DNA from 3 places in the Nonomuraea gerenzanensis genome. Region 2 is predicted to be linked to each of the others. Evidence: riboswitches for the same ligand, from Rfam matches in the RefSeq annotation. Region 2 holds a riboswitch; each other region holds the start of a gene.
What was found. A riboswitch is a leader RNA that binds a small molecule or an ion and turns the genes downstream of it on or off. The one in region 2 is predicted to bind cyclic di-AMP.
Positions count from the first base shown of each region.

Region 1: another riboswitch for cyclic di-AMP. It lies ahead of LCN96_RS57265 (hypothetical protein); the one in region 2 lies ahead of LCN96_RS20355 (CHAP domain-containing protein).
Region 3: another riboswitch for cyclic di-AMP. It lies ahead of LCN96_RS54965 (C40 family peptidase); the one in region 2 lies ahead of LCN96_RS20355 (CHAP domain-containing protein).

Region 1 covers NZ_CP084058.1:10,071,160-10,081,591, reverse strand. The annotation lists gene LCN96_RS46875 (ABC transporter permease) at 1-837, shown strand, start outside; gene LCN96_RS46870 (hypothetical protein) at 973-1,413, opposite strand; gene LCN96_RS46865 (STAS domain-containing protein) at 1,553-1,879, shown strand; gene LCN96_RS46860 (VOC family protein) at 1,930-2,442, opposite strand; gene LCN96_RS46855 (rod shape-determining protein) at 2,486-3,460, opposite strand; gene LCN96_RS46850 (DUF5302 domain-containing protein) at 3,674-3,874, shown strand; cyclic di-AMP (ydaO/yuaA leader) riboswitch at 4,040-4,175, shown strand; gene LCN96_RS57265 (hypothetical protein) at 4,362-5,084, shown strand; gene LCN96_RS46840 (alpha/beta fold hydrolase) at 5,148-5,993, shown strand; gene LCN96_RS46835 (hypothetical protein) at 6,056-6,427, opposite strand; gene LCN96_RS46830 (roadblock/LC7 domain-containing protein) at 6,439-6,813, opposite strand; gene LCN96_RS46825 (hypothetical protein) at 6,843-7,628, opposite strand; gene LCN96_RS46820 (roadblock/LC7 domain-containing protein) at 7,632-8,006, opposite strand; gene LCN96_RS46815 (winged helix-turn-helix transcriptional regulator) at 8,144-8,494, opposite strand; gene LCN96_RS46810 (NAD(P)-dependent oxidoreductase) at 8,549-9,151, shown strand; gene LCN96_RS46805 (DUF4032 domain-containing protein) at 9,145-10,353, opposite strand; gene LCN96_RS46800 (DUF885 domain-containing protein) at 10,376-10,432, shown strand, end outside.
Region 2 covers NZ_CP084058.1:4,274,361-4,284,792, reverse strand. The annotation lists gene LCN96_RS20390 (N-acetylneuraminate synthase family protein) at 1-218, shown strand, start outside; gene LCN96_RS20385 (glycosyltransferase family 2 protein) at 248-1,228, shown strand; gene LCN96_RS20380 (alpha-2,8-polysialyltransferase family protein) at 1,231-2,469, shown strand; gene LCN96_RS20375 (DUF6716 putative glycosyltransferase) at 2,453-3,619, opposite strand; gene LCN96_RS20370 (hypothetical protein) at 3,622-4,566, opposite strand; gene LCN96_RS20365 (aldo/keto reductase) at 4,665-5,486, shown strand; gene LCN96_RS20360 (Gfo/Idh/MocA family protein) at 5,573-6,526, shown strand; cyclic di-AMP (ydaO/yuaA leader) riboswitch at 6,651-6,789, shown strand; gene LCN96_RS20355 (CHAP domain-containing protein) at 6,802-7,509, shown strand; gene LCN96_RS20350 (DUF6928 family protein) at 7,685-8,455, shown strand; gene LCN96_RS20345 (alpha/beta fold hydrolase) at 8,460-9,323, opposite strand; gene LCN96_RS20340 (CGNR zinc finger domain-containing protein) at 9,415-9,969, shown strand; gene LCN96_RS20335 (ABC transporter ATP-binding protein) at 9,979-10,432, opposite strand, start outside.
Region 3 covers NZ_CP084058.1:11,783,594-11,794,025, reverse strand. The annotation lists gene LCN96_RS54995 (L-aspartate oxidase) at 1-2,314, shown strand, start outside; gene LCN96_RS54990 (type III pantothenate kinase) at 2,318-3,100, shown strand; gene LCN96_RS54985 (hypothetical protein) at 3,149-3,619, opposite strand; gene lysX (bifunctional lysylphosphatidylglycerol synthetase/lysine--tRNA ligase LysX) at 3,789-5,270, shown strand; gene LCN96_RS54975 (cytochrome P450) at 5,306-6,454, opposite strand; gene LCN96_RS54970 (LuxR C-terminal-related transcriptional regulator) at 6,684-6,896, shown strand; gene LCN96_RS54965 (C40 family peptidase) at 6,966-7,919, opposite strand; cyclic di-AMP (ydaO/yuaA leader) riboswitch at 8,019-8,170, opposite strand; gene LCN96_RS54960 (amino-acid N-acetyltransferase) at 8,437-9,018, shown strand; gene LCN96_RS54955 (RDD family protein) at 9,104-10,432, shown strand, end outside.

The DNA.
Region 1 (10,432 bases), 5.8 Mb from region 2:
CAGACGGGCGGGTTGCACGCCTACGCGGCCCGGCTCGATCTGCCCGCCACGGTGGGCGCGAGCCTGCGCAGCGGCACCTGGCTGAACGCGGCCACCGAGCGTTATCCGGCCGCCGTGATCGGCTCGGCCACCGCGCAGCGGCTCGGCATCGGCGCGGCGGGCCCGGACACGCAGATCGTCGTCGGCGGCATCCGGTTCACGGTCGTCGGCATCCTGGAGCCCGTGGCGCTGGCCACGGATCTGGACAGCGGGGTGCTGATCGGCTGGCCGGTGGCCGAGGAACGGCTGGGCTTCGACGGCCATCCGACCACCCTCTACACCCGTTCGCAGGAGGCCAGGCTGGAGTCGGTGCGGCAGGTGCTGGCGGGCACGGCCAACCCGCAGGCGCCGAACGAGGTGGACATCTCCCGCCCGTCCGACGCGCTGGCCGCCAAGCAGGCCACCAGCCAGGCGTTCGCCAACCTGCTGCTGGGCGTGGGCGCGGTGGCCCTGCTCGTGGGCGGGGTCGGCGTGGCCAACACGATGGTCATCTCGGTCCTGGAGCGCCGCTCGGAGATCGGCCTGCGCCGCTCGCTGGGGGCCACCCGGGGGCAGATCAGGACGCAGTTCCTGGCCGAGTCGCTGCTGCTGTCGGCGCTGGGGGGAACCGGCGGGGTGCTGCTGGGGACGGGGGTGACGATGGGGTACGCGCTCTACAGCGGCTGGCCCTCGGTCGTTCCGGCCTGGGCCACGATCGGCGGTCTGGCCGCGACGCTGCTCATCGGCGCCATCGCCGGCCTCTACCCGGCCATCCGCGCCTCACGGCTCTCCCCGACCGAGGCACTCTCCACGCCGTAGCCGTCCATCGCGGGCCGTCCGTCGCGGGCCGTCCGTCGCGGGCCGTCCACTGCAGGCCGTCCATCGCGGGCCGTCCGTCGCGGGCCGTCCACTGCAGGCTGTCCGTCGTAGGCCGTCCGGGTCAGCCCGGGCGGCCTACTCGGTCGCGTAGCAGGTCGTCCTGCCCACGACCCGGACTCCGCCCCGCTCGCCGGACAGCACGGTCAGCTCGAACTCCAGCCGGGTGCGCGGATGGCGCAGCACCGCCACGTCCTGGTCGTCGTCGCGCAGGTCGAGATCGTCGACCACCTGGTCGTAGCCCAGCGCCCGCAACCGTGAGACCAGCCCGTCGGTCGCACCGGCTCGATCGCTCTCCGCCTGCACGAAATGCCGCATCTGCCCCGGCACGCAGGTGGCGTCGTCGGCCCGCCGCACCGCCGAAAGATGCAGCTCGGTGGCCCTGATCAGCTCGCCGGCGTCGGCGTCCAGCCGCCTGGTGGCCGCCTCGAAGGTGGGCAGCTCGGACGCGGCCGCGCACGCCGTGACCGCCGCGACACAGACAAGCACCGCGGGCAGGGCGTGACGGCGGGCGCGCACACGGGGACTCTATCGAAGATCACCGTCGGCTAACGAGTGAATCACGCAAAAAGCACGGCGCGGCGAGGCCGGTTGCGGCATACATCAGGCCCCTCAGGGCAGATGCCGAGATGTACGGCAGTTTGCCCCACGGAGCCGGATGACCGTCCAACCCGATGACCGAGCACGCGTCACCCTCGTTGCGCATCCCTTCGGCCTGCGGATCAGCGGCGAGATCGACCGCGGCAACCGTCACCTGCTCACCGGCGCGCTCGGCTGGGCCCTGCTCGCGGGCAGCCACGACATCCGGCTCGACCTGTCGGGGCTGACCTTCATCGACGTGGCGGGCATGCGCCTCATCGTCGTCGTCGCGGCCCGATTACCCGGGGACCGCGAACTGGTCCTCGATCCGATCTCGCCCGCGGTCCGCCGCGTCCTCGCGCTGACCGGCTGGGCAGAGGCCCCCGGCCTGCGCGTGTGCCGGTAGAGACAGCCATCCCACGGCCGTCTCGCCTTCTCACGGCAGCCTCGGCGCCGTCATGGACGCCAGCGACGCTGGTCCGTCTCCTTCTCGTACGGCTGCGCGTCCGGATACGTCAGCAGCTCCACCGTCCCGCCCCACGGCGTCCGGCAGTAGGCGAACCGATTGCGCTCACCCGCCTCGGGCCCCGGCAGCGGCACCGGCTCCGACAGCCACACCCCGCCGGCCTCCATGACCATCCGCAGCGCCTCGTCCAGGTCGTCCACGTACAGGGCGACGTGCTGCCACCCCAGATCGCACGGCAACGCGGCCCCGCCCTGCCGCGGCCCGCTGAACTCGAACAGCTCGATCCCCGGCCCGTTGGGCAGGCGCAGCATGCGCACCGCGACCTCCGCCGTGCCCTGCGGCACCCCGAGCCGCCGCTCGGTCGCCCAGCCGCCCTTGGGGCCGTGGGCGCGGGGGAGGGTGTCGTAGAGCACCTCGGCCCCGAACGCGCGGGCGAAGAACTCCGTGGCCGCGTCGAGGTCGGGCACGGTCACCCCGACGTGGTCGATGCCGCGGACGGTCATGCGCTGCCTCCTTCTGGCCAGGGCGTCGAGCCGGGTACGCGGGTCACGTCCGCCCGCCACGGAGCCTGCCGATCAATCCCAGCTCGTCCACGCACCGGCCAAGCCCCAGCGCCACGCACTCCAGCGGACGCTCGGCCCTGCGCACCGGCATGCACAACGTCTCCCGCAGCCGCCGCCCGATCCCGCGCAGCAGCGCCCCGCCGCCGATCAGCACCGCGCCGCACTCCCCGAGATCGGCGGCCAGCTCGGCGGGGCAGCGCTCCACGGTCTCCATCGCCGCCCGCGCGATCGACTCCACCGGCTGCCCGGTGGCCTCGAAGATGTGCTGGACGGGCAGCGTGAGCTGCCGCTCGCGGCCCGTTTCCGGGTCGCGGGCCCGCACCATGACCTCGCCGTCGTGCGCGTGCCGCTTGGCCGCCTCGGCCTCGCGGTCGTCGAGCTGCAGCCCGTGCTCCCGCTCCACGAAGCGCACGATCGCCCGGTTCACGGCCTGCCCGCCGTACGGCACCGAGCCGGTCGCCACCACGGACTCGCCCGACAGCACGGCGATCCGCGCGGCGTCGCGGCCGATGTCGATCACCATGTGGCCGGTGTGCCCGCCGCGCGACATGCCCGCGCCGAGCGCGGCCGCCAGCGCGTGCGGGACCAGGTGCACGATCCTGGCGTCCGCCTCGTACGCGATGTCCTGCAGCGCCTCGCGGTCGATCGCCGTGGAGTCGGGCGGCAGCGCCATGACCAGGCGCGGCCTGGCGTACGGGTGCCAGTGCACCTTGCGCAGGAAGTGCCGGATCATGCGCCGGGCCAGCTCGGCGTCGGCCGGCAGCCCGCCGCTGACCGGCCAGTGCGTGCGCCCGCCGGTCTCGTCGGCGGCCTCCGCGCCGTATCCGACGATCTTGCCCGTGCGGTCGTCGCACATGACGACGGAGGGCTCGTCGAGCACGATTCCCTTGCGTTTGACGTAGATCCGCGTGCTCGCCGCCCCAAGATCCATCGCCAGGTCACGACCGAGGAGTCTCATCGTGGGATCCATATCCGCACCTGTCCCAACCCAACACCACGAACGGAGCGGATCCCCTTTACCCGGTGTGTACGGGGACCGTGATCGACGTCGCCCGCCCGGTCCCGGCCCGGGCTTCCGGTTGCGGGCCTTCACTTGCGCGCAGGCCCGGTTTCGCGTCATAAGCGGTCCCGTGCGAAGCTGTGAACTGTCCCCAACACCATGGAGGTCCTCATGGCGGATACACCGGAGCCGGAAGTCAGCGAAACTCCCGAGGACGAGCTGAAGCGCAAGTTCCGCGAGGCACTGGAGCGCAAGCGCAACCAGCACGCGGGATCGGGCGCCGGTGGCAGGGGCGGCGACCCATCGAAGATCCACGGGGCGCACGGTCCGGCTGCGAGTAAAAGATCGTTCAGGCGCAAGAGCGGCGGCTGAGGCTGACATTCTGGCGGGGGTACGGCATGCCGTGCCCCCTTTTTTCTTCCCGAACGCAGGTAGATCTTTATGGTGATTCATGGCGAATCGTTTGCAGATGTCCGATTCCGTGGCTAAGGTAATCGCCATTACCAGCCGGTGACCTAGTCCTTACCCCAGAGGGACGACCGGTTGGCGCCGAATCCCGAACCCTCGGGAACCGGGGAACCACCTTTGTTGGGGTGAATCCGGCGCTGTGCCGGTAGGGCATCTCCACGCCCGAACCCGTCAGCTAACCCGGTAGGCGTGATGGAGAGGACAAGCTACCCCATGCACCAGCGCGTCGTACCCCCGGACCGCTACCTGCCGGCCGCCTGCTGAGCGGCCCCCTTCCCCGAAGACTCGTATCTTGCGCTTCGCGTAGCGATATCGCGGAGTTCTGCTCCGCCGCGCCCTTTTTTCCGTGAGTGCAACCTCCCTGTCCCCCAGTGAAGGGTTTTGCTGCTTCATGTCTGCCCGTTTTGGCCTGCGTTCCCTCGCCGTGCTCACCGCCTCCACCGTCGGAGCGCTGACCATCGCCGGCACGGCCGCCCATGCCGACTCCGACACCGACACCGGCCAGAAGATTTTGCTCAAGGGCTCGACCACGGCTTCGTACTTCTGGGACGACGCCTCCGGCCGCGCCGGTGACACGGGCCTGCCGGCCAGCGGCAAGCCGATGCAGAAGGGGCTGGCGGCGAGCCCGAGCTGGCCGCTGCTGACCGAGGGTTACGTGGTGTACAAGGGCAAGAAGATGCCCTTCTTCGTGGGTGACCGCGGGCCGGGCGCGCCCTCCAACCGCGGCATCATGCTGGACCTCGACGCCAAGACGTTCGCCGAGCTGACCGGCGGCGAGTTCAACCCCAGCACGCTGGGCGTGGACGGCGTCGGCGGCCAGGGGCACATCGAGGTCGACTACGTCATCACCAAGTGGGGTGCCGGGGTGGGCAAGAAGAACCACCCCGTGCCGTTCTCCACCGGCGCCTGGTCCCGGCGCGACCCGAACCCCGCGACCCCGCCGCAGTCTGAGGAGGAGTCCGCCGCCGCGAACGACCAGCTCCTCGACGCCCCCGTGGGCGAGGCGAAGGAGTCGGGCGTGGTCGGCGGCGCGCTGACGGCGGGCGTCCTGTCGATGGCGGGCGGCGGCGTGGTGCTCGGCGGCGAGCGCCTGCGCGCCCTCCTCGTGCGCTGACCCCGGCGCTTCTCAAGCGCCGGCGCTTTACGAGGAGCCGACCAGAATGTCATTCTGGTCGGCGTGACCACCCGCGCAGCCGCGAACGGCATCGAAATCGCCTACGAGAGCTTCGGCTCACCCACGGGCCGTCCCCTGCTCCTCATCATGGGACTCGGCGCCCAGCTCATCCAGTGGGACGAGGGGCTCTGCGAGCTCCTCGCCGAGCAGGGACACCACGTCGTACGGTTCGACAACCGCGACGCGGGCCTGTCCACCCACTTCCACGACCACGGCGTGCCCGCGACGGGCGCGGCACCGCCGTACCTGCTGGACGACCTGGCCGACGACACCGCGGCCCTCATGGACGTGCTCGGCTGGACGGCGGCGCACATCGTGGGCGCCTCCATGGGCGGGATGATCGCCCAGACGCTGGCCATCCGGCACCCCGAGCGGGTGCTGACCCTGACCTCGATCATGTCCACGCCCGGCCCGTCGGTGGCCCCGCCCACGGAGGCCGCCGCGGCGATCCTGATGGGCAGGCCGGCCCAGGGCCGCGAGGCGGTGCTGGAGCAGGCGGTACGGACCTGGTCCACGATCGGGTCGCCGGGCTACGAGCTGGACCAGGAACGGATCAGGGCGATGGCCGGGCTGGCCTACGACCGCTGCTTCGACCCGGCGGGCACGGCCAGGCAGCTCGCCGCGATCATGGCGTCGGGCGACCGTACGGAGCTGCTCGCCCAGGTCGCGGTGCCCACGCTGGTGCTGCACGGGGAGGCGGATCCGCTCGTCCCGGTGGTGGGCGGCCGGGCCACGGCCGCGGCGATCCCGGGGGCGCGGCTGGTGACGTATCCGGGGATGGGGCACGACCTGCCGCGCGAGCTGTGGCCGAGCTTCGTCGCCGAGATCACCAAGCTGACCTCGGCCTGACGGCGACGAGGCCGACGCCGCCGGTGGCCCGGCCCCCCAAGGGCGGGCCACCGGAACGGGCGTCAGACCTCCAGCTTCTCCTCGATGCCTCGGAGCTGATGGCGGGCCAGGGCCAGGTTGCCGCGGTTGCGGTCGAGCGCCAGGTACAGGAACAGCCCCTTGCCGCTGCGCCCGGTGATCGGCCGGATGATGTGGTACTGGCCGCTGAGCGTGATGAGGATGTCCTCGATGGCGTCCTTGAGCCCCAGCGAGTCCATCGTGCGCAGCTTGGCCTTGACCACCTCCGTGTTGCCGGCCGCGGCGACCTGGAGGTCCAGGTCCTTGGAGCCGCCGAGCGCGCCGAGCGCCATGCCGCTGCCGTGGTCGACGATGGCGGCCCCGATGGAGCCGTCGATGGTCATCATCTCCTTGAGCGACACGTCCATGCCGGCCATGTTCTCTCCTCTCATCGTTGACGAGCTGCGACGGCGGCCACGCTGGCAGCCGTCTTCCTGCCCTCCAGCCGCAGCAGCCCGACGTTCGCGCCGGGCCCGGCCAGGACTGTGAGGACGATGGTGGGGCCGGCGGCGTAGAACGCCGTGAACCCGGCCGTGCCGGAGATGAGCGTCTCCTCCAGTGCCCCCTGGCCGGAGATGACGAGCATGCGCCGGCTCATCGCGAGCAGCGCCGCCGACAGCGCCGCCGCCTGCTCGCCGGCCTTCCCGGGCAGGTCGCAGGCCAGTTGCAGGCCGTCGACGGTGCACGCGACGCTCCCCTGGACGTCCGGGGTGCGCTCGCGCAGGAGCGCCATCTCCTCCAGAACCTCTTGTCCCAGCTCCACGGGTGGCCTCCTCCTGAGTGAGGGGAACCTCACGACAGCTCCTCGAGCGCCTTCTTCAGCCGCATCAGCAGCGCCAGATCGGTCGGATCGCCCGTCACGGGCGGGCCCAGCGGCTGGGCCCGCGCCGCCGGGTCGTGCGGCGGACGCTCGCGCGGCGTCCGCCGCTGGGGCAGGTCGGGGGCCGCGAGCAGCCCCGAGGCGGCCAGCCGCCGCACCGCGACCAGCACCGGGTACGCCGACCGGCCCAGCTGCTTGGCCAGCTCCAGCGGGGTCGCCTTCTCGTCGGCCCTGACGAGGACCTCCCACTGGATGCGGCTCAGCGTCACCGCGTGGCCGGGCAGCCGCGGCAGCGGTCGCACCGGCAGGCTGTCCACCTCGGCGGAGGGCCAGATCTGGGCGAGCTGCGCCCTGCGCCGCGCGCACTCCCGCACCAGGCCCGGCACGTCGAAGAACCACTGCCCGCCCAGCCAGTGCTGCTCCCCTGGCCGGAACTTGGGCCGCGCCCCGCTGACCGGCAGCAGGAAGAAGGCCGCGTCCAGGACGCCGCCGAGCACCGCGTACTGCAGCTCGCCCTGGGTGAGCGGTGCCTCGGCGAGCAGCCGCTCGCAGCCGCCGTCGGTCTGCAGCCGCCGCAGCGCCGCCTCGCTCATCAAGCCTCTGGCCGCGAGCAGCCGCTCCACGCTGGAGGTCTGGGCGCACTCCATGTACGTCACGCGCCCGTCGGAGAGGAAGATCGTGCCGCTCCTGCCGACCTGGAGCGCGCCGGTGGAATGCTCGCGGGCGAGCCCGGCCAGGAGTGTGTCGAGCTTGGTCATGGGTCACGTCGCGAGCCGGCTGGAGATGGTGCGCAGGCGGTGCCTGGCCAGGGCGAGGTTGGATCGTTCCAGGTCAAGGCGTACATAGATGACCAGCGGTCCCTCGAAGACGGTCTCCATCAGCCGCAGCAGATGGTGACCCTTGTCGGTGGTGACGAGCATGTCGTCGATGCGCAGCACGTCACCCGGGCAGGTGCGGGCCAGGCCGTCGGTGGTGGCGCGCAGGGCCTCGGTCAGCGCGGCGGCCGACCGGTCGGCGTCCACCCCGACAGCCGTGCTGAAGGCCACCGCCATGCCGCTCGTGTGGTCCACCAGCATGGCGTCCAGCGCGCCCGGTATGGACATGACTTCCGCCAGGCAGCCGTCGATTCCCAGCACGTGACCTCCCTCACCATGGTGGAACCCCGTCAGCGTAGGGCGAAGGAAGCACGCGCAGGTGGCGGCGGCTGTCGGGCGTGGGGGTTTTATACGGCTGCGAAGTACAAAAACCCAACTACTACGGAAAAACGTACGATTTATGAGAATTTCTCGCGGCAGCGCATGATCTCCGCGACGTTGCGCTCGGCCCAGTCGGCCACCACGGAGATCGGCCCGTGCAGTGAGCGCCCCAGCTCCGTCAGCGCGTACTCCACGCGCGGCGGCACCTCCGCGAACACCTCCCGCGTCACCAGCCCGTCCTGCTCCATGGCCCGCAAGGTCTGGGTGAGCACCTTGGGCGTGACGCCGCCGATCCGCGTCCTGAGCTGGGTGAAGCGCATGGGCCCGCCGTCCAGGCAGAGCAGCACCAGCGCCGACCACTTATCGCCGATCCGGTCCAGAACCACCCTGGTCGGACAATTGGGGTCGAAGACATCGCCGGTATCCATAAGGTACTTATAGCACGATGAAGTAACCAGTATCCGATGGATACTCTGGCGGACATGAAGATCCTTCTTTTCGGCGCGACCGGCATGGTCGGGCAGCGCATCGCCGCCGAGCTGCGCGAACGCGGCCACGAGGTGACCGGTCTCAGCCGCACCGGCCCCGTCAAGGGCGACGTCCACGACACCGCGAAGCTGGCCGAGGGGCACGACGTGATCGTCTCCGCGATCGCCCCGCCGCGCGACGGCAGCGAGCCCGAGCCGCCCTTCCTGGCGGCCAACCGGGCGCTCATCGACGGCGCGCGGACGTCAGGGGTGCGGCGGGTGATCGTCGTGGGCGGCGCCGGCAGCCTCCAGGTGGCCCCCGGGCAGGACCTGGTCGACACGCCCGACTTTCCCGACGTCTACAAGAAGGAGGCGCTGGCCGGCCGCGCGCTGCTGCGCCTGTACCGGGAGGTCGAGGACCTCGACTGGACGTTCGTCTCCCCGGCGGCGCAGATCGCCCCGGGGGAGCGCACCGGGATCTACCGGCTCGGCGGCGACCTGCTGCTGACCGACTCCGAGGGCCGCAGCTTCATCACCGCCGAGGACTTCGCCGTCGCGATCGCCGACGAGGTGGACGACCAGGCCCATCCGCGTCAGCGCATCAGCGTGGCCTATTGATCGGGCTCGTCCGGGAGCAGCGCCCGCTCGTCGGGCTTGTGCACGAGCACGTTGTCCACGTACGACTTCACCGCCGCGGCCAGCCCGACGTCGGAGCCGTCCTGCTCCGACAGGAACCAGCGGTGGTCGAGGATCTCGTGGAAGAGCTGCGCGGGCTCCAGCTTCCCGCGCAGCTCGGCGGGGATGGCCTCCACCGTGGGCTGGAACACCTCGGCCAGCCACCGGTGCGCCACGATCGCCTCGTCCTCGTGCCGCAGCCCCTTGGCCACCCGGAAACCGTCGAGGTCGTTGAGCAGCCGCCGCGCCTGGTTCTCCTCGACGTCGAGCCCGGTCAGGCGGAGCAGACGGCGCTGGTGGTGGCCGGCGTCCACGACCTTGGGGCGGACGATCAGGCGGCCGGTGCCGACCTTGCGCCGCACCATCATCTCGGCCACGTCGAAGCCCAGCAGGTTCAGCCGCCTGATGCGCTGCTCGACGCGGTGCCAGTCGACCTCCTCGATGATCTCGCTCTCGTTGATCTCGTTCCACAGGCGGTGGTAGCGGGCCACGACGTCCTCGGCGGTCTCCATGGGGTCGATCGACGGGTGCAGCAGCCCGCCGGCCTCCAGGTCGAGCATCTCGCCGAAGATGTTGGTGTGCGCGTTGTCGATGTCGGTCAGCCGCTGCCCCTCGCTGATCATCGGGTGCATCTCGCCGGTCTCGGCGTCCACCAGGTAGGCCGCGAACGCCCCCGCGTCGCGCCGGAACAGCGTGTTCGACAGGGAGCAGTCGCCCCAGTAGAAGCCGTTCAGGTGCAGCCGCACCAGCAGCACGGCGAGCGCGTCCAGCAGGCGGGTGAGCGTGTCGGGGCGCAGGGTGCCCGACATGACCGCGCGGTAGGGCAGCGAGAACTGCAGGTGGCGGGTGATCAGCGCCGCGTCCAGGCCCTCCTCGCGCCCGGTGACGTACGCGACCGGCTCCACGGCGGGGGCGTCCAGCCTGGCCAGGTCCCACAGAAGCTGGTACTCCCGCTTGGCGTAGCGCTCGCTGATCTCCTTGATCGCGTACACCTTGCCCGACAGCCGGGCGAAGCGCACCACGTGCCGCGAGATGCCGCGCGGCAGATCGACCAGATGGTGTTGCGGCCAGTCTTCGAGAGGGGTCTCCCAGGGGAGGCGGATCAGGTCAGGGTCGCCTAGCGCGCCAGTGATCTGCAGGGGCATTTGCTCAGGATATGGTGCACCGGTGGACGAGTTTCTCAAGTGGTACTTTTCCGACCGTCCGGTTGTCGCAGCCTCCCTC
Region 2 (10,432 bases):
TGGCCGCGGTCACGCTCGGCGCGGTGACCGTGGAGCGGCACATCACCCTCGACCGCACCATGTGGGGCTCCGACCACGCCGCCTCGCTGGAGCCGTCGGGCCTGGAGCACCTCGTGCGCGACATCCGCATCATCGAGCAGGCCATGGGCGACGGCGTCAAGCGGGTCTTCCCCGGTGAGGAGGCGCCGAAGGCCCGCCTTCGGCGCGTGACCGTCTGACCGGAACCCATCAGGAAGAAACGACAACATTGATCACGCTCTCGGTCGTCGTGCCCATCAGGGACGGCGAGCGCTTCATCGCCGACGCGCTCACCTCGCTGTCCCGCAACGCGCGCGGCGACTTCGAGTTCATCATCGTGAACGACGGGTCCGTGGACGCCACGGGCGACATCATCGACGACTTCATCGGTGAGCTGCCCGGGCTGGTCGTGATCCGCAACCCCGCTCCGGTGGGGCTGGCGGACGCGCGCAACACGGGCCTGTCGGCCGCGACCGGCCGGTACGTCACGTTCATGGACGGCGACGACTGGCTGGCGCCCGGCTACCTGGCACGGCTCGTCGAGGCGATCGACGGCCTCGGCTGCGATTTCGTGCGCGTCGACCACGTGCAGGTGGAAGGGCGCAAACGGGTCGTGCACCGGGCCCCGCTGGCGCGACGGGGCTCGGTGCTCGCCCCCCGCGAGGCCATCCTGCCGGCCAACGTGCGCACGATGGTGGACTACCCCTACGCCTGGGCCGGCGTCTACAAGCGCTCGCTGGGCGACCTGCTGCACTTCCCCGGCTCCCTGCACACCGCCGAGGACCGGCCGTGGATCTGGCGGCTGCACAGGGAGGCCGCCACGTTCGCGGTGGCGTCGCTGGCCGGGGTGTTCTACCGGCGCATGGTGTCGGGGTCGCTGACGCAGGTGGGCGACGAGCGCCAGCTGCACTTCTTCGACGCGTTCGAGCTGGTCTTCAAGGACCTGGAGCCGGAGTTCCTGCCCAAGGCCGCGCGGAACTTCTGCGCGCTGCTCGCCCACCACCTGGAGATCGGCGACCGGCTCACGCCGGCGCTGCGCTCCCGTTTCGAGGCGCGCGGCGCGCAGATGGTGCGGGCGCTGCCGCCGGAGCTGGTGGCCGAGTCGGTGTCGCGGATGTCCGTCGAACGCGAGGCCATCCTGCGGGCCCTGGTGCCCGATCTGCCCCCCAGCCCGCACGTCCGGGTCCGCCGCGACCGGGAGGAGTCCTAAAGGTGAAGGTCTTCTACGCCTCGACGTTGTTCGGGGCGATGTCGCTGGCGGCCGCCATCGACGAGGGCCGCTTCGGCGCCGGCCGTCGCGTCCTGATCGTCTCGAACAACGCGGCCATCCCCGAGGTGTCGGCGCCGCTGGACAGGACGCCCGGCTTCGCCGCGCTGCGCTCCCGCTTCGACGAGGTGCACTCGTGGAACGAGCTGATCGCGCCGCTGCACCCGTCCGACTGGCGGGCCCGCGTCATCGAGGTGCCCATGATGGAGCGGCTCATCCGCTCCCACTGGGGCCTGGACGGGGTCGAGGAGCTGGTGCTGGAGTCGATCGCGGTGCCGCCCGCGCGGACGATCGCGGGCCTGGTGCGCGACTGCCCCATCACGGTCTACTCCGACGGGCTGATGAGCTACGGCCCGACCCGCGACCCGCTGCCCGCGGAGATCTTCCGCCGCATCGGCCGGCTGCTCCACCTCGACCTGGTGCCGGGGCTGAAGCCGCTCCTGCTCAGCGAGTACGGCGTCGCCCCCGAGATCCTGCCCGACGAGCGGTTCCTGTCGATCGTGCACGACGTCACCGCCACCGCGCCCGACATGATGGCCGGGCAGGCGATCATCCTCGGCCAGTACCTGTCGGCGCTGGAGCTGCTCACGCCGGAGGAGGAGGCCGGGCTGCACGAGACCATGCTGAAGGCCCTGGTCGCCCGCGGCCTGACCGACGTCGTGTTCAAGCCGCACCCGGCCGCCGGGCGCCGGCACGCCCAGCTGCTGCGCGCCGCCGCCGGGCCGTTAGGGGTGCGGCTGTCGGTGGCGGGCGAGAGCGTGCCCGCCGAGGTGTGCTTCGCGGCGCTGCGGCCCGAGCTGGTGGTGGGCTGCTTCTCCACGGGGCTGGTGACCGCGCAGCGCTACTTCGGGCTGCAGGTGGCCTCCTACGGCACGGACCTGGTGCTGGAGCGGCTGACCCCGTACGAGAACAGCAACCGCATCCCGGCCACCATCGTGGACGCGATGCTGCCCAGGCTGTCGCCCGAGGGGCAGATCGAGCGCCCGCCGGTCACCGACCTGCAGGCGCTGGTGCGGGCCGTCGGCTACTGCATGCAGGCCGAGACCTACCCGGACCTGCGGCCGGACGGCATCGACTTCGACCGGCGCTACTTCAAGCGCAAGCGCCTGGAGACGCTGGGCTTCGTCACCGACAAGCCCAGCGCGCTCTCCAGGATCCGCAGGAAGATCAGGTCAGCGATCTGAGGTAGCGGCGCATGCGGCGCTTGGCCCGGTACCCCACCCGCAACATCTTGGGCGGCACCTCCACCCGGAGCCGGGCCCGGCGCCGCCCCGCCGCGTGCTCCGGCCCGTCGAGCAGCGACGTGGCGGGCACCCGCGGCCGGGAGACCACCAGCCCGGCCAGCAGCCCCGCCCAGTCGTTCTCCTCGGCGGGCTGGAAGTAGTTGGCCGCGCACCAGGCCGGCGAGGCGGTACGGAACTCGCCCGCGGCCAGCTCGTCCATAGTGCCCAGCAGGTCGCTGCCCTCGAACACCAGGTTGATCATCTCGGCGCTCACGCCGAAGTCGCTCAGCACCAGCGACGGCACGCCCATCGCGATGGCCTCCAGCGCCGCCGTCGAGCTGACCGTCACGAACCCGGCCGCCTGCTGGAGCTGCTCCTGCATCGAGCCGGCCGCGAACAGCAGCCGCCCCGGCTCGCCCAGCTCCCGCCACAGCCGCTGGTAGTGGAAGCGCTCGTTGTGCGTCTGCCGCTCGTCCTCCAGGGCGCGCAGCTTGACCACCACGTCGAGGTCGGGCCGCCGCCCTGCCAGCTCGGCCAGCGACAGCAGGATCCGCTCGCGCTGCTCGCGCTCCCTGGGCACCTTGGCCTGGGTGGCGAACACGACCCGGTTGCCGCCCGCGGCGGTCGGCTCGGGCCGCAGGAACGGCAGCCGGGCCAGGCCCACCGCCCCTCCCCCGCCGAGCCTGGCGGCGATCAGGGAGAACTCGGCCACCTCGCGCTCGCTGTGCACCACGAACAGGTCGCAGCCGCTGCGGAAGATCCACGCCTTCTCCGTGGCAGGCACCGAGATGCCGGGCAGCCCGCTGACGAAGACCGGCCGCGGGCGCAGCCCGTCGAGCACCTCGGCCACCAGCACGTCCACCACGGGGCCCGTGCAGGCCACGAGGATCACGTCGGGCTGCGTCCGCTCGGCCAGCCGCCGCACGGACCGCGCCGACAGCACCGGCGGCGGGTCTGCCGCCCTGCCGTTCACCGCCGCCGCGATCTGCTCCGGGGACGGGGCGATCGGCGTGCGCACCACGACCAGCTCCGTGACGCAGCCCGGAGGCAGGTCACCGAGCAGGCAGGCCGCCCATTTCAGATACGAGTCGGAGTCGGCGACCGCCAACACTTTCAACTGGACACTCCGGTCAAATGCGATCGCAGGGCGGGGGCCGCCCTGCTGGTCCACCAGTCATCGGGAACGTCCACGGGCTCGACGGCGACGCCGCGCGGGCTGAGCAGCACCCGCAGCGAGGTGATCGCCGTCGAGGGCAGGCTGAGCACGCGCTGGCCCGGGTCCAGGCCGCGCAGCGTCAGCTCGGCGGGCACGCCTGCGTCGTGGACGGTGATGCCGGGGCGCTCCCGGATCAGGGCGACGTCCACGGGGTCCTCGCGGCGGTGCGGGTAGTAGGCCAGCGGCTCGCGCGCGGCGAGGTCGGTCAGCCAGCGCAGGTAGTGGTCGCGGTGCACCAGGCCGTTGCGGACCAGGGAGGTGCCGAGCACGACCGTGCGCTCGGCCGGGCCCTGGGCGCTGGGCGGCTGGGCCCGCAGCCAGGCGAAGTCGTGGCGGACGAGGTCGACGCCGGCCTGGCGGACGGCCTCGGCCAGCTTGTCGTCCACGCTCAGGGCGGTGAAGACCGACACCTTGCTGTACCGCAGCCGCAGCGCCGCCGCCAGGCCGAGCGCCGAGCGCAGCCTGGTGGGGTGGGCGCGGGCGCGCAGCAGCGGCCGGTACGGGCCCGCGGCGAGCAGTTCGAGCAGCCGCAGCGTGGCCAGCCCGTCATCCACGATGACGATGCGGCCCGGCCGGGAGGTGAGCCAGCGCAGCTGCACCTTGCCGGAGAAGGCGTCCCCCACGGCCTGCACGCGCCTGGGCATGCGCTCGCGCGGCTCGGCCAGCACCAGCCCGTCCGGCAGTCCCAGCGAGCGCAGCTCGCGCCGCGTGGCCTTCAGCGGCCGCAGGCCCGCCCGTGGCACGACAGCCGTCTCGGGGCCGAGAAGCCCGGCGTGGTGGGCCTCGACGGCGCACAGCATCTGGAGCGGGGACTCCACCCAGGCCGACGCCTGTTCGACCACTCGTTGCCCTCCCAGCGGGGTGATGGCGCGTTAACGACCGCTTCAAGCTAGCCCCACCGCCTTAAGCCCTCAGAAACGCGGCGTGAACAATGGAGGGTATGAATTCGCTCATGCTCAACACCGACGGCGTGCAGATCCCGCAGCTCGGATACGGGGTCTGGCAGGTCCCTGCCGAGGAGGCCGAGCAGGCCGTCACCACCGCGCTCAAGGCCGGCTACCGCCACATCGACACCGCCTCCGCCTACGGCAACGAGGAGGGCGTGGGGCGGGCCGTGCGCGACAGCGGCCTGCCGCGCGAGAAGGTGTTCGTCACCACGAAGCTGTGGAACGGCGACCACGGCCGCGCCGAGGCCGCCTTCGACGAGAGCCTCGCCAGGCTGGGCCTGGACCACATAGACCTGTTCCTCATCCACTGGCCCGTGCCGCAGCAGGACAAGTACGTGCAGGCGTGGAAGGCGATGGAGAAGATCTACCGTGACGGCCGCGCCAGGGCCATCGGGGTCTCCAACTTCACGGTGCGGACGCTCACCCGGCTCATGGACGAGACCGGCATCACACCCGCCATCAACCAGATCGAGCTGCACCCGTACCTGCAGCAGCGCGAGATGCGCGCCTTCCACGAGGCCAACGGCATCCTGACCGAGGCCTGGAGCCCGCTGGGGCAGGGCAGGGGGCTGCTGTCGGACCCGGCGCTGTCGGTGCTGTCGGGCAAGTACGGCAAGACGCCCGCGCAGATCGTGCTGCGCTGGCATCTGCAGCTCGGCAACGTGGTGATCCCCAAGTCGGTGACGCCCGCGCGGATCGCGGAGAACATCGACGTGTTCGACTTCATCCTCGACACCGAGGACCTGTCGGCCATCGGGGCTCTGAACAAGGGGCAGCGGCTGGGGCCGGACCCCGACACGTTCAACATGACCTGAGTGACGGGCGTGACATTTGTGACGCCACGCCTTTAATTACATATCCCCCCATAACTCTCTCTTTACCTCCCATATAACATCTCCGGGTGCGAGACTTCACTTGGGGAATTGCGGCCACCGGCGGGATCGCCCGTACCGTGGGGGCCGCCATCGCGGCGGAGCCCGGCATGCGGGTGGCCGCCGTCGGCTCACGGGATCTGGCCAGGGCGCGGGCCCTGGCCGCCACGCTGGGGGCGGAGTCGGCGTACGGCTCCTACGAGCAGCTGTGCGCCGACCCGGGGGTGGACGCGATCTACGTGGCCACCCCGCACGCGCAGCACCTTCAGGTGGCCGAGCCGGCCATCGCCGCGGGTAAAGCCGTGCTCTGCGAGAAGCCGCTGGCCGCCACCGTGGACGACGCGGAGAAGATGGTGCGCCTGGCGCGCGAGGCGGGCGTGTTCCTGATGGAGGCGATGTGGACGCGGTTCAACCCGCTCATCCAGCTCATCGCGGCCGATCCGCGCTTCGGCGAGCTGCGCTCGGTGCAGGCCACGTTCGGCTTCGCCGCGCCCTACGACCCCGCCCACCGGCTGTGGGCGCCGGAGCTGGGCGGCGGGGCCCTGCTCGACCTGGGGATCTACCCGTTCGGGCTGGCCCAGCTGCTCCTCGGCATGCCCGCTGACCTGCGCATCACCGGCTCCCTGGCCCCGAGCGGGGTGGACGCGGAGGCGGCCGGCGTGTTGCTCTACCCCGGCGGCGCACACGCTCTCGTGGCCGCTTCATTGCTCGGGAATTACCCGAACACGGCGTGTGTTGTAGGTACTCAGATGCGGGCGGACATCCCGGCGCCGTTCTGGGCTCCGCAGCGGATCGTTCTCACCGGGCCCTCCATGGAGCCGGAAGAGCACGTGCTCGATCCGGCGGACAACGGATACGCCGGAGAGCTCCGCGAAGTCCGCGCCGCCACGGCCGAAGGCAGGACCGAATCCTCGATCATGCCTCTTGACGAATCCCTTGCCATGATGGGGCTTCTGGCCGACGCTCGCAGGCAATTCGCCTAGCCGGGCTTTTATGGATTTGTAATCCTCTTGCCTCATGTATTACCTTATGGGGCAACTCGGGGCATACGTCCGGTTTGTCCGGCTATGTCAGACCATCGCAAGAAAGATCGCAAATCGCAGGATAGTCCTGCGACCGCTGAATCCGCCTCCTGGCGGAACCGGGGACCCATGTGTCTTTGGGGCGAATCGGCACTCCGGTGCCGTAGGGCAGCTTCCACGCCCGAGCCCGTCAGCTAACCCGGTAAGCGGCATGGAAGCAAGGAGCACCTCCCTCGATGGCCAAGCACCGTTTCAACGCTGTCTCGAAGACCAACATCGCCCGCGCCGCCCTCGGCGCCACCGTCATCGCCTCGGCCCTCGGCGTCAACGCCATGACCGCCAACGCCGACACCGCCACCGGCGTCGCCGCGGCCACCGCCGCGAAGCACCCGGCCACCGCCATCGCCGCCCACAAGGCGGGCGCGGACGACCGTACCGAGACCAAGATCAACGTTACCGCTGACCAGGTACTGGCCATGGCCAAGGCCCAGGTCGGCACCAGCGAGAACGCCGCCGGCGGCGGCACCAAGTTCCAGCAGTGGTACGCCGCCTCGCAGCGCGCCGGCGAGACCGTCGCCCGTGACGGCGGCAACCGCGCCGCTTACCTGAACGCCGCCTGGTGCTCGATGTTCGTCTCCTGGGTCGGCGAGCAGACCGGCGCCCGCCCGCAGGTCGGCTGGGACGCCTACACCGTCGCCCACGCCAAGTGGTTCGCCGCCAACGACCGCTTCGGCACCGTCGCCAAGCCCGGCGCCGTCGTGTTCTTCGCCTGGGACGGCGGCAAGAGCCTGAGCGACATCCAGCACGTCGGGTTCGTCGTGAAGGACAACCAGAACGGCACCATCTCCACGATCGAGGGCAACACCGGCAACGGCAAGGTCGAGGAGCGCATCCGTCCGAAGTCGCAGGTCGTCGGCTACGGCTACCCGCAGTACGCTTCCTGACGGAACGTTCCAGGCGCGAGCACGAGCCTCCGCCTTCCATGCGACGCGACGAGCGCGCGTCCCCACCTGGGGGACGCGCGCTCGTCGCGTTCTCAGGGCTTCGCCGCCGCGGGCTTTTGTCGGACGGGCTCGCTACTTTGCCTCTTCCGAGCACCCGCCTCCGAAGGAGCCCCGCATGGGAGCCAAGACCGGCGTCATCGCCTACTCCTCCCCCGGCAACCCCCTCCCCCGCCTCCTGCGCACCCCCGGCCGCCCGGACGAGACCGCCACCAGGGCCCTGATCGAGCGGTCCTTCCCCGGCTGGCACATCACACAGGCCGAGCCCGGCAACCTCCTCGACCACATCCGCCCACCCGAGGACCTCGCCTACGCCACCAGCTTCCCCGGCGTGGACCTCGTCTGCTGCGACCACTTCATGATCGACAACCCGTCGCAGCTCCCCGCCCACCTCATCGAGGCCGGCAGGGGCCGCCGGCTCGTCCTGCACGCCATGCACAGCGTCGTCGACTGGCTGGCCTTCGCCGTCTGGGAGGACGGCCGCCTCATCCGCTCCCTCAGCCTCTCTCCCGACAGCGGCGTCATCGAGAACCTCGGCGACCCCTTCCCGTTCGAGCTGCCCTACTGGAACGGCGAGCACCCCGTCCTGCCCACGCCCGGCCGGCCGGACGAGGGCCCGTACCCGCTGCCGTTCCACCCGCTGGAGCTCGGCGAGGACGCGCTGCGCGAGTTGCTGGGCTTCACCATCGAGGGCTCGATCGAGCCGGACGACGCGGAGCCCGAGGACGTCGAGCTGCTCGGCTTCACCGTCATCGACCCGGACGGGCCGGCCCCCGAGGAGCGGCGCGCGCAGACCGAGGAGCTGACGGCGCAGATGGGCGAGCCCAGGATCTTCCGCTACCAGCCCGACGGCTCCGTCAAGGAGGTCACCTGGGACGACTTGGGCTGACGGATCAACCCCACACCCGGTCGAGGAAGCCGCCGATGAGCGGCGCGATCTCCGGCAGGTGCGTCTCCAGCGCGAAGTGCCCCGTGTCGAACAGATGCAGCTCCGCCTCGGGCAGGTCGCGCAGGTAAGCGCGCGCTCCCGGCTCGGGGAAGAACGGGTCGTGGCTGCCCCACGTGATGAGCGTGGGCGGCGTGTGCTCGCGCAGCCACGCCTGCCACCTCTCGTAGCGGGCCACGTTGGAGTGGTAGTCGAAGGCGAGCGCGACCTGCGCCTCCTTCCGGCCGGGCAGGTCGAGGAAGTGCTGGTCGAGTGTCCAGCCGTCCGGGGCGATCACGGACGGGTCGGGGACGCCGGTCTCGTACTGGCTGCGGGTGCCCTCCAGGGTGAGCAGCTCGCGGATCGTCCCCTCGGCCCCCGGCGTCTCCGGGCGCAGCGCGACGAAGTCCCGTGCCCCGTCGGACAGGCCCTCGGTGTAGGCGTTGCCGTTCTGCACCACCAGCCCCGCGATCCACTCCGGGTGCCGCTCCGCCAGCCGGAAGCCGACCGGGGCGCCGAAGTCGAAGACGTACATGGCGAACCGGGTGAGCCCGAGCGCGCGCACGAAGCCCTCGGTGACGTCGGCGAGGCGGTCGAAGGTGTAGGTGAAGCCGTCCGGGGTCTCGGTTTGGCCGAAGCCTGGGTAGTCGGGGGCGATCAGCCGGTAGCGGCTGCCGAGGGCGTCCATCAGGCGGCGGAACTGGTGTGAGGAGGACGGGAAGCCGTGCAGGAGGAGCAGCACGGGGGCGTCGGCGGGGTCGGGGCGCGACTCACGGTAGAAGACGCGGACGCCGTCGATGTCGAGGTGCCGGTGGGTGATCTCAGGCAGCATCAGGCTTCCTAATTCCTTTGGGGCGGGATGATGCATTAGGTATAGCGTGAATTCTTCTAATGGGTCAACCCGGCCATGTAGCATTAGAGACATGAGTGATCTCGACGCGCTGACCGGGGAGCCGCTGGCTCTGGACCTGGTGAACACCCGCACAGCCGTCGGTGATCTGCTGGCGACGCCCGAGGACCTGCGAGGCTGGCTGCGGCTCCAAGCGGATCGGCTCCCGCCGACCGGTGAGCTGACCCATGACGACCTGGCCGCCGTGCGGCGCGTGCGTGAGCACACCGCCCGCGCCCTCGGCCACGCCCGGCGCGGCACCGAGCCACCGGCGGCCGACCTGGAGGCGCTCAACGAGGCCCAGCGCGCCGCGCCCGCCATCACCGAGCTGTCCTGGAGCGGCGCGGCCGTCACCGCGACCCGCCGCCGCGCCGACGGCCAGGCCGGGGTGCGGCTGGCGGCCTGGCTGGCCGAGGCGGCGGCCGAGTTGCTGGCGGATCCGGCCGTGACCAGGGTGCGCGAGTGCGAGGCGGACGACTGCGTGATGGTGTTCCTGCCCGCGCATCCGCGCCGCCGCTGGTGCTCGGCGGCCCGCTGCGGCAACCGGGTCCGGGTCGCCCGCCACTACCAGCGGCACAAGCCGGCGTGACAGCCTCGCTCAGGCCGGGTACGCGTCGCGCTGCACGGTGTACAGGTCGGCGTACGGGCCCGGGCTGGCGATGAGGTCGGCGTGGGTGCCCCGCTGGACGATGCGGCCGGCGTCCAGGACGACGATCAGGTCCGCCGTGCGCACCGTGGGGAAGCGGTGGGTGATCAGGAGGGTGACGGCGCCCGGGTGACGGCGAGCCGCCTGCGCGTAGCGGGCGAAGACCGCGCTCTCGGTCGCGGCGTCCAGGGAGGCCGTCGGCTCGTCCAGGACGAGGAGGAGCGGGGAGCGGCGCATCGCGGCGCGGGCCAGGGCGAGCTGCTGCCATTGGCCGCCGGACGGGCGGTGGCCGCGCTCGAAGGTGTCGCCCAGCTCCGTGTGCAGGCCGTCCGGCAGAGCCGCGATGAGGCCGCTGGCGCCCGCGCGGGCCATCGCCGCCACCACCGCCGCGTGCTCGCCGAGGCGG
Region 3 (10,432 bases), 4.5 Mb from region 2:
GCTCGACCCCCGCGACACCCCCGAGGAGCATCTGAACGACACGCTGGTCGCCGGAGTGGGGCTGTGCGACGTGCGGGCGGTGCGCACGCTGGTGACCGAGGGCCCCGGCGCGGTCCGGCGGCTCATGGAGCGGGGCGCCCGCTTCGACCGCACCTCCGACGGGGAGCTCCAGCTCACCAGGGAGGGCGGGCACCGGCGGCACAGGATCGTGCACGCGGGCGGCGACGCCACCGGCGCGGAGGTGCAGCGGGCGCTCGTCGAGGCGGTCAGGGCCGGCCGGATCGAGGTGATCGAGCACGCGCTCGTGCTCGACCTGCTCAAGGACGCCAGGGGCCGGGCCAGGGGAGTGACGCTGCACGTCATGGGCGAGGGCGCGCGTGACGGCGTCGGCGCGGTGCGGGCCAGGGCGGTGGTGCTGGCCACCGGCGGCATGGGCCAGATCTACGCGGCCACCACCAACCCGGCCGTCTCCACCGGTGACGGAGTGGCACTCGCCCTGCGGGCCGGAGCCGTGGTGCGGGACATCGAGTTCGTGCAGTTCCACCCGACCGTGCTGTGGCTCGGTGAGTCCTCGACCGGCCAGCAGCCGCTGATCTCGGAGGCGGTCAGGGGCGAGGGCGCCTACCTGACCGACCATGAGGGCAACCGGTTCATGGCGGGCGTGCACGAGCTGGCCGACCTGGCGCCGCGCGACGTGGTGGCCAAGGCCATCATGCGCGTGATCCGCGAGACCGGGCGCGACCACGTCTACCTGGACGGCCGGCACTTCGGCCGCGACAAGTGGGAGTCGCGCTTCCCGACGATCTACGCGGTCTGCCGCGAGCACGGCATCGACCCGGCCACGCAGCCCATCCCGGTCTCGCCCGCCGCCCACTACGCCAGCGGCGGCGTCCGTACGGACCTGCGCGGCCGCACCTCCATCGACGGCCTGTACGCCTGCGGCGAGGTCGCCTGCACCGGCGTGCACGGCGCCAACCGGCTGGCCTCCAACTCCCTGCTCGAAGGACTGGTCTTCGCCGAGCGCATCGCCGAGGACATCCACGCCGTATGCCCCGCGCCGGGCGAGCCGGTGCCGAACACGGCCGTGGACGGGCTGGTGGACCCCCGGGTCAGGCCGCGGATCCAGGCTCACATGAGCACGGGGGCGAGCGTGCTGCGCAGCCGCGAGTCGCTGATGGCCACCGCCAGGGCGCTGCGCGACGCCCGCTGGACCCCGGTCCGGGTGCCGCCCCGCACCGAGTCCTGGGAGGCCACGAACCTGCTCACCGTGGCCACCGTCCTCACCGGCGCGGCGGCGGCCCGGCTGGAGACGCGCGGTTCACACTGGCGCGAGGACCACGAGACCCGCGACGACAACGAATGGCTGGGTCACCTCGACGTGACCCTGACCGAGGAGGGCACGCGCATGACCTACACGCCGCACGGCGACACGATGCCGTCGCGCCTGGCGCACGAGCTGACCGCCGCCGGGCTGGACCCGGCCGAGGTGGACGCGCTGATCGGCCGGGCGCTCGCCGAGGACCTGCAGGAGGCGGGCGACGTCACGAGCCTGGCCACCATCCCCGCCGGCCAGCGCTCGGTCGCCGACGTGGTGGCCCGCAAGGACGGCGTCGTGGCCGGGCTGGCGGTGGCGGAGGCGGTGTTCGTCCGGCTGGGCGCGGCCCGCGCCGAGCGCGTGGCCAAGGACGGCGAGCAGGTCAGGGCCGGCGACGTGCTGATGACCGTCGAGGGCCCGGTGCGCGCCCTGCTGACGGCCGAGCGCACCGCCCTCAACCTGCTCACCCACCTGTCCGGGGTGGCCACGCTGACCGCCCGCTGGGTCGAGGCGATCAGCGGCACCACCGCCCGCGTGCGCGACAGCCGCAAGACGCTGCCGGGGCTGCGGGCCCTGGAGAAGTACGCGGTACGCTGCGGCGGCGGCGTCAACCACCGGATGTCGCTGTCGGACGCCGCGCTGATCAAGGACAACCACGTGGTGGCCGCCGGGGGCGTGGCCGAGGCGTTCAGGGCGGTCAGGGAGCGCTACCCGGACCTGCCGATCGAGGTGGAGATCGACCGGCTCGACCAGCTCGACCCCGTGCTGGACGAGGGGGCCGAGCTGATCCTGCTGGACAACTTCACGGTCGAAGACACAGCTCGGGCCGTACATGTCGTGAAAAATCGGGCGAAAAACAGGGTTGCGCTTGAGGCGAGCGGGGGATTGACCTTGGAATCGGCCCATGATGTGGCGGAAACTGGCGTCGACTACCTTGCGGTGGGAGCGCTAACGCACTCAGCGCCGGCCCTTGACATCGCACTGGATCTGCGGGGGTAATTGATGCTGCTCACGATCGACGTCGGCAACACGCACACGGTGCTGGGGCTGTTCGAGGGCGAGGACGTCATCGAGCACTGGAGGCTGGCCACCGACGCCCGCCGCACCGCCGACGAGATCGCAGTCGTCCTGCAAGGCTTGCTGGCCCAGTCGCCGCTGCTGAAGGGGGCCGACGTCGACGGCATCGCCATCTGCTCCACCGTGCCCAGTGTGCTGAACGAGATGCGCGAGATGTGCCGCCGCTACTACGGCGACGTGAACGCGGTGATCGTGGAGCCGGGCATCCGCACCGGGGTGCCCGTGCGCATGGACAACCCCAAGGAGGTCGGCAGCGACCGCATCGTGAACGCGCTGGCCGCCATCGACCAGTACGGCGGTCCCTGCGTCATCGTCGACTTCGGCACCGCCACCTCCTTCGACGCGGTCTCGGCCAAGGGCGAGTACGTCGGCGCCGTCACCGCCCCCGGCATCGAGATCTCCGTGGACGCGCTCGCCGCCGCCGGCGCGCAGCTGCACAAGGTCGAGCTGGTCAGGCCGCGCTCGGTGATCGCCAAGAACACCGTCGAGGCGCTCCAGGCGGGCATCATCTACGGCTTCGCCGGCCAGGTGGACGGCATCGTCGAGCGCATGGCGGCCGAGCTGGCCGACGACCCCGACGACGTCACCGTGGTGGCCACCGGCGGGCACGCCGCCCTGGTGGTGGGCGAGTCCCGCTCGATCGACGTGCACGAGCCGTGGCTCACCCTCATCGGGCTCCGGCTGGTCTACCACCGCAACGCCTCATGACAGAAGGAACGGCCCCCGCGACACGCGGGGGCCGTTCCTTCTTCTAGGTCACTCGCTCTCGGCGGTGTAGAGGTACTCCCAGGGACCGCACTTCTTGGGGTAACCCCCGTGCGGGCCGACCTGGCAGACCTTCACGCGCAGGCTGAAGACGTCGTGCTCCTCGAAGCCGAACTTCTTGTAGCCGGGGTAGCCGCAGTACTTCTTGGCGTAGACGGGGGACCACTCGTGGTCGAAGTCGCTGGCCTCGAACTGGACGTACGCGCACTTGCCGCCCTCTTCATAGGTACGCGCGTCGCGGTCGAACAGCCTGCCCCTGACCTTGACCTCGTTCGACTCGCCGTGGTGGTCCCAGTCGACACCGATCCAGCCCTGCGCCTTGGCCAGGCCGTGCTTGGCGTAGACGGGGCCCCAGTCGTCGGCGTAGTCGTACGAGCTCGCCTGGGCCGAGGCCGGCATCGCCAGGGCAACGGCGGTGGTCGCGGCGACAGCGGCGAGACCGGTCGCGATCTTCTTGAACATCTTTCTCTCCTCGAGCTCCCTTTGGACCGGTTCCCTACCGGCTCCCCCCCGAGCTCGTAAGAAAGTTGTAAACCGGGGCTCTTGCAGCGTTCCTTCAGCGGCCCTGCAGCGTTCCTTCAGCGGGCCGACGAGCCCTTGCAGTTCGCCATATCCCCTACCCTTTGTTGTTGTGAGCGACGAACTTCCCGAGCAGATGCGCATCCGGAGGGAGAAGCTCGACCGCCTTCGCAGCGAGGGCGTCGACCCTTACCCGGTGAATTTCCCACGCACGGCGACCAACGCCGAGGTCAGGGAGAAATACCAGGGCCTGGAGCCCGACACCGCCACCGGCGACCAGGTCGCCGTGGTCGGGCGCGTCATGCTCAACCGCGTGGGCGGCAAGCTGTGCTTCGCCACGATCCGCGACGGCAGCGCCGACCTGCAGGTGATGATCTCGCTCGACAAGGTGGGCGAGGAGTCGCTGGCGAGCTGGAAGCGCGACGTCGACCTGGGCGACCACGTCGGGGTGGTGGGTGAGGTCATCACCTCCCGCCGCGGCGAGCTGTCGATCCTCGCCGACAGCTGGCAGATCACCGCCAAGTGCCTGCGCCCGCTGCCGGAGAAGCACATCGGGCTCACCGACCCCGAGGCGCGGGTCCGCCAGCGCTACGTCGACCTCATCGTCAACGACGAGGCAAGGAAGATGGCCCGCGTGCGCAGCGCCGCCGTGCGCGCGGTGCGCGACTTCTGGCACGAGGAGGGCTACCTCGAGGTCGAGACGCCGATGCTGCAGCCGATCCACGGCGGCGCCGCGGCCCGGCCGTTCAAGACCCACATCAACGCCTACGACATGGAGCTCTACCTTCGCATCGCGATCGAGCTCTACCTCAAGCGGCTCGTGGTGGGCGGCATCGAGAAGGTCTTCGAGATCAGCCGGACCTTCCGCAACGAGGGCGCGGACTCCACGCACAACCCCGAGTTCACCATGGTCGAGGCGTACGGCACCTACCTCGACTATCACGACATGGCCGACCTGACCCAGCGGATGATCCAGCGGGCCGCCCTGGCCTCGCTCGACAGCACGGTGGTCGTGCACGAGGGCACGGAGGTCGATCTCGGCGGCGCGCAGTGGCCCCGCATCCCGCTGCACCACCTGGTCTCGGAGGCCGTGGGCGAGGAGATCACCACCGCCACCAGCCTGGAGGAGCTGCGCAAGATCGCCGATCGGCGCGAGATCCACTGGGACCCGAAGTGGGGCGCGGGCAAGCTCGTCCAGGAGCTGTTCGAGGAGCTGGTGGAGCACACGCTGATCCAGCCCACGTTCGTGATGGACTACCCGCTGGAGACCTCGCCGCTGGCCCGCGTGCACCGCGACGACCCGCTGCTGACCGAGAAGTGGGACCTGATCGGGTTCGGCACCGAGCTGGGCACCGCCTTCTCCGAGCTGAACGACCCGATCGACCAGCGCCGCCGCCTGGTCGAGCAGTCGCTGCTGGCCGCCGGGGGCGACCCGGAGGCCATGCAGCTCGACGAGGACTTCCTGCAGGCGCTGGAGTACGCCATGCCGCCCACCGGTGGCATGGGCGCGGGCATCGACCGGATGATCATGGCGTTCACCGGGAGGAACATCCGCGAGACCATCCTGTTCCCGCTGGTCAAGCCCACCCAGTAAGGGTTCGCGACCCCGGCCGGCACACCGGCCGGGGTTCAGCGCAGCCGCACGGGCAGCGACGCCAGCCCGCGCAGCACCACGTTCTCCTTGTACGGCGGCTCCGGCTCGATCAGCTTCATCCCCGGCGCCGCCGAGGCCAGGGCCGACAGCGCGATCTCGCCCTCCATCCGCGCCAGCGTGGCGCCGAGGCAGAAGTGGATGCCGAGCCCGAAGGCGAGGTGCCGCTCCGGTGAGCGAGTCACGTCGAAATGGTCCGGATCGGGAAAGACCGTCGGGTCGCGATTGGCCGCGCCTATCACCGCCATCACCATCGTGCCCTTCGGCACCGGCGTCCCGCCCAGCGACACGTCCTCCAGGGCCACTCTGGAGGTGAGCTGCACCGGCGGGTCGTAGCGCAGCACCTCCTCCACCACGTGCTTGGGCCGTCGTGCCGCCTCCGGCAGCAGCCCGTGCCGCAGCAGGGCCGGCACGCCGTTGGCGATGAGGTTCACGGTCGTCTCGTGGCCGGCCACGAGCAGCAGCACGCAGGTGGCCAGCAGCTCGGCCTCGGTGAGCTCCTGGACGCGGGTCAGGGCGCTCAGCAGGTCGTCGCCGGGCCGCTCCCGCCTGAGCGCGGCCAGCTCACGGAAGTAGTCGCCGAACTCCTTTCTGGCCCGCCCGGTTTCCGATAAGAGGTCTGCTGTAAGCATCGGGTCAAGGCCGCGCGCCAGCTTCTCGCTCCAGCCGCGAAAGCGTTCGTGGTCCTCGGCGGGCACCCCGAGCATCTCGCTGATCACCATGACGGGCAGCGGGTAGGCCAGCCCGGACACCAGGTCGGCCTCCTCGGGTAGCGCGCGGATCAGCGAGGCGGCGATCGACTCCACGCGCGGGCGCAGCCGTTCGACCATGCGCGGGGTGAACGCCCTGCTCACCAGGGCGCGCAGCCTCGTGTGGTCGGGCGGGTCCAGCCACAGGAACGAGGCGGTGGGCTGACCTGGGTCTCCGCTGTCCTGGCCGCGCGGGCCGCGGCCGAAGCGCGGATCGCGCAGCAGGGTCGAGCAGAGCTCGTGGGTGGTGGCGACGAGCAGGCCCGCGCGCGTACGGAAGAGGGCGCCGCGCGTGCTCAGCTCGCGATAACGGGAGTAAGGATCACGCAGAAATGCCCGATCGAACGGATCAAAACCCAGGACGTCAGCCGGGCTCAAAACCGCTGGATCCGGAGGGCCGGAAGGCTCCATGAGATCGTTTATCCCGAGCTGATCGGTGCCGACATATCGCGAGTAGGTCACATATATCGGATCATGTCAATAGCGCTCGTCAAGAGCAGAGATTGTCATGCTTGACGACCTTTCCAGGATGCGTTTACGGTCTGCGAGGAGCGACTTCGGCCCGGTCCCGAGGCCCAAGTTCACCTGTTGGGGGGGAGGGCTCCCGATGGATGTGCTCACAGAAGGTGTTGAGCTGACCCATGCGGATCTTGCGTTACTGGCGGAGCTGGCCAAGGGGGTCACGGTCGACCGGGTGGGCAGACGGCTGGATATCAGCGGGCGCACCGTGCGCCGGAGATTACGCGGCATCTGTGACCGCATAGGCGTCGCCACGGCGATCGAGGCCGTGGCGTGGGCGGCGCGCCGCCAGCTGATCTAGCGGCGGGTGCCCAGGGGGAGGGGCGCCGGTGGGCGGTCAGCCGGCGATGCGGACCGCTCCGGTGGGCGGTCAGTCGGCGATGCGGACCGCTCCGGCGAACGGCCTGTTGGCGATCGAGGCGATCCGCACGACGTCTCCGGTCTGCGGCGCGTGCACCATCATCCCGCCGCCGAGGTAGATGCCCACGTGGTGCAGGTCGTTGTAGAAGAACACCAGGTCGCCCGGGCGCAGCTCCTCGCGCGAGATGTGCCTGCCCGCGGTCCACTGGCTGCCGGTGTAGTGCGGCAGTGAGATGCCGACCTTCTGGTAGGCCGCCATGACGAGGCCGGAGCAGTCGTAGGAGCTGGGCCCCTCGGCGCCCCAGACGTACGGCTTGAGCTGCTGCGTCAGCGCCCACCGCGCCGCCTGTGCCGCCTTGCCGCTGCCGACGATGGGCAGGTTGACGCGCTGCGCCCGCGTACCGGGCCGGCCGGCCTCGCCCAGCGCCCGCCTGAACAGGTTGCTCTCGACCTTGGTGACCAGCTTGGTGATCTTGTCGCGCTTGCCGTCGAGCTCGCCGACGATCTTCTGCACCTCGTCGATGCGTGACTTGGCGCCGGCCCTGGCCCGCTCGGCGGCCTCCCTGGCCGCCGTGACCTGGTTGACCTCGGCGCCCTGCTGCTGCTCCAGCACGTCCATGGTGGCGGCGCGGTCGAGGAAGGTGTCGGGGTCGCCGGAGGTGGCGAAGGCCAGCATCCGGTTCATGCCGCCGGTCATGTAGGCGTTCTGCGCCAGCAGCGCGGCCTTGGCGCGCTTGGCCTCCAGGTCGGCCTCACTGGTCGCCAGCGTCTTCTGTGCGGCGTCGGCGGCCTTCTTGGCGGTCTTGAGCTTCTCCCGCTGGCCGTTGTACTCCTCGGTCAGCGTCTCGATCTCGGTGTGCATCTTCTCGACCTGCTTGGCCAGGTCCTGGAGCGAGGGCTCTGGGTCCGCGGACGCCGGGGTGACGGGAATGGCTATCAGGAGCGCGGCCACTGTGAAACTCACCACACCGCCGAGGCGGCGTGATCGCCCGAGACGCCCCTGAGGGCGGGCCTGCCTGCCCGCCGCCTGCTCTCCGCCGTGACGCGTGCGCTTCACCAACCAAGCTCCCTTCCTCTACGCCGACCGGGTTAGCTGACGGGTTCGGGCCGGAGCAGCCCTACCGAACAACTCGGATTCACCCCGAATGGCGGGCGATGGGGGTCGCCGCCGGTGGGTCCCCGGCTCCCCTCGCGGGGATTGGGCGTGTCCCGCGCGCGCGACACGCGGGGAACATCGTCGCTGGACACTAATGCACTCCGAGTTCGTGCTCAACCGGAACTGCCGAGTTCATAGAGGTTTCACAACCGAAGGGTCACAAGGTGATCTCGTGCCTGACCGGGCAGAACGAGCTTTATGTCCCGTTCGTTGCTGCTTCTGCCAGATGGGGAGAGCGTGCTCGGCTGGCCACCGGATGTAACAGGATGGGGCGAGACATGGGAGTTAGGTCTGAGCCGTAATGACATCTGTACTCTGGAGAGCCATGGAGCAGGTGGCCGAACTGGCGACGTCCGAGACCCAGCCCGAGAGCGCGGTCGTGGTCCGGCGTGCCCGCACGCCCGATGTCCGGGTGATCAGGCGGCTGGTGGACACCTATGCGGGCGCGGGCCCGCGGCTTCTGGAGAAGGCCACGGTGACCCTGTACGAGGACGTGCAGGAGTTCTGGGTGGCCGAGAGGGGCGGGCAGGTTGTCGGCTGTGGCGCGCTCCACGTGTTGTGGGAGGACCTCGCGGAGGTCCGCACCGTGGCCGTGGATCCGGCGTGCCGCGGCATGGGCGTCGGCCATCGGATCGTCTCGGCGCTGATACAGCACGCGAAGGATCTGGGTCTGCGACGTGTATTCTGTCTGACTTTTGAGGTCGACTTCTTCGCGAGACACGGCTTTCGCTCGATTCAGGGCACACCGGTCTCACCAGAGGTGTACGCCGAACTCCTGGCCTCGTACGACGAGGGCGTGGCGGAGTTCCTCGACCTGGAACACGTCAAACCGAACACCCTGGGCAACACCCGCATGCTGCTCCATCTGACATCGGGTGACGCGGACCTTGACCAGATGGAAAGGTGATTGTTGATACCTATGTCGATACGTTGGGCAGCACAGGCATGTGTCCTGACACGTGCCACATGCGCACTCGAAGCGAGGTGACACGGTGAGCACCGGACAGCCGCCGTATCCACAGGACGAATCCGGCGAGAATCCCCCTTACGGGCAGCACAACGCGGGCCGCCACCCTGGCGAGCCCGACCCGGACGTGACTGTGGTCGGCTACCGGGCGGACGACGCCTACGGCCAGCAGCCCCCATACGGCCAGCAGCAGGGCCATGGGCAGCAGCAGGGCTACGGCCAGCAGCCCCAGTACGGCCAGCAGCAGCAAGGCTACGGCCAGCAGGGCTACGACCAGCAGCAGCAGTACGGTCAGCAGCAGGGTTACGGTCAGCAACAGCAGTCGCAGCCCGGCTACGGCCAGCAAGGACAGTACGGCCAGCAGCAGGGCTACGGTCAGCAGCAGCAGTCGCAGCCCGGCTACGGCCAGCAGCAATACAGCGACCAGCAGGGCTACGGCCAGCAGCAGGGCTACGGCGACCAGCAGCAGCAGTACGGCCAGCAGGGCTACGGCCAGCAACCGCAGTCCGGCCAGCAGTCCGCCTACGGCCAGCAGCCGCAGTCCCAGCCCGGATACGGCCAGCAGCAGGGTTACGGTCAGCAGCAGCAGTCGCAGCCGGATTACGGCCAGCAGGCCCAGTACGGTCAGCAGCCGCAGTCCCAGCCGGGCTACGGCCAGCAGGGCTACGACCAGCAGCAGCAGTACGGCCAGCAGGGTTACGGTCAGCAGCAGCAGTCGCAGCCGGATTACGGCCAGCAGGCCCAGTACGGTCAGCAGCCGCAGTCCCAGCCGGGCTACGGCCAGCAGGGCTACGACCAGCAGCAGCAGTACGGCCAGCAGGGTTACGGTCAGCAGCAGCAGTCGCAGCCGGATTACGGCCAGCAGGCCCAGTACGGTCAGCAGCCGCAGTCCCAGCCCGGCTACGCCCAGCCCGGTTACGGCCAGCCCGGTTACGGCCAGCAGGGCTACGAGCAGCAGCAGTTCGGCCAGCAGGGCTACGGCCAGCAGCCGCAGCAGTACGGGCAAGGCGGCTACGGCCAGCCCGGCTACGGGCAGGCCTACGGCCAGCCGGTCGGCGTGCAGCCCCCAGGGGCGCCGGCACCGCTCGCCGAGTGGTGGCAGCGCCTGGTGGCCAGGATCATCGACTTCGTCATCCTGTTCATCGTGAACATCGTCGTCGGTGTCGTGCTCGGCCTGTTCGCCGTGGCCAGCTACTCCACGCTGGATGGCAGCAGCGGCGGGTTCCTCTCGCTGACGCTGGTGACGATCATCTCGGCGGTCATCGTGACGGCGCTCTGGGTGGCCTTCGACTTCTTCCTGCTGAAGGCGAAGGGCCAGACCGTCGGCAAGATGGTGATGGGCATCAAGGTCGTG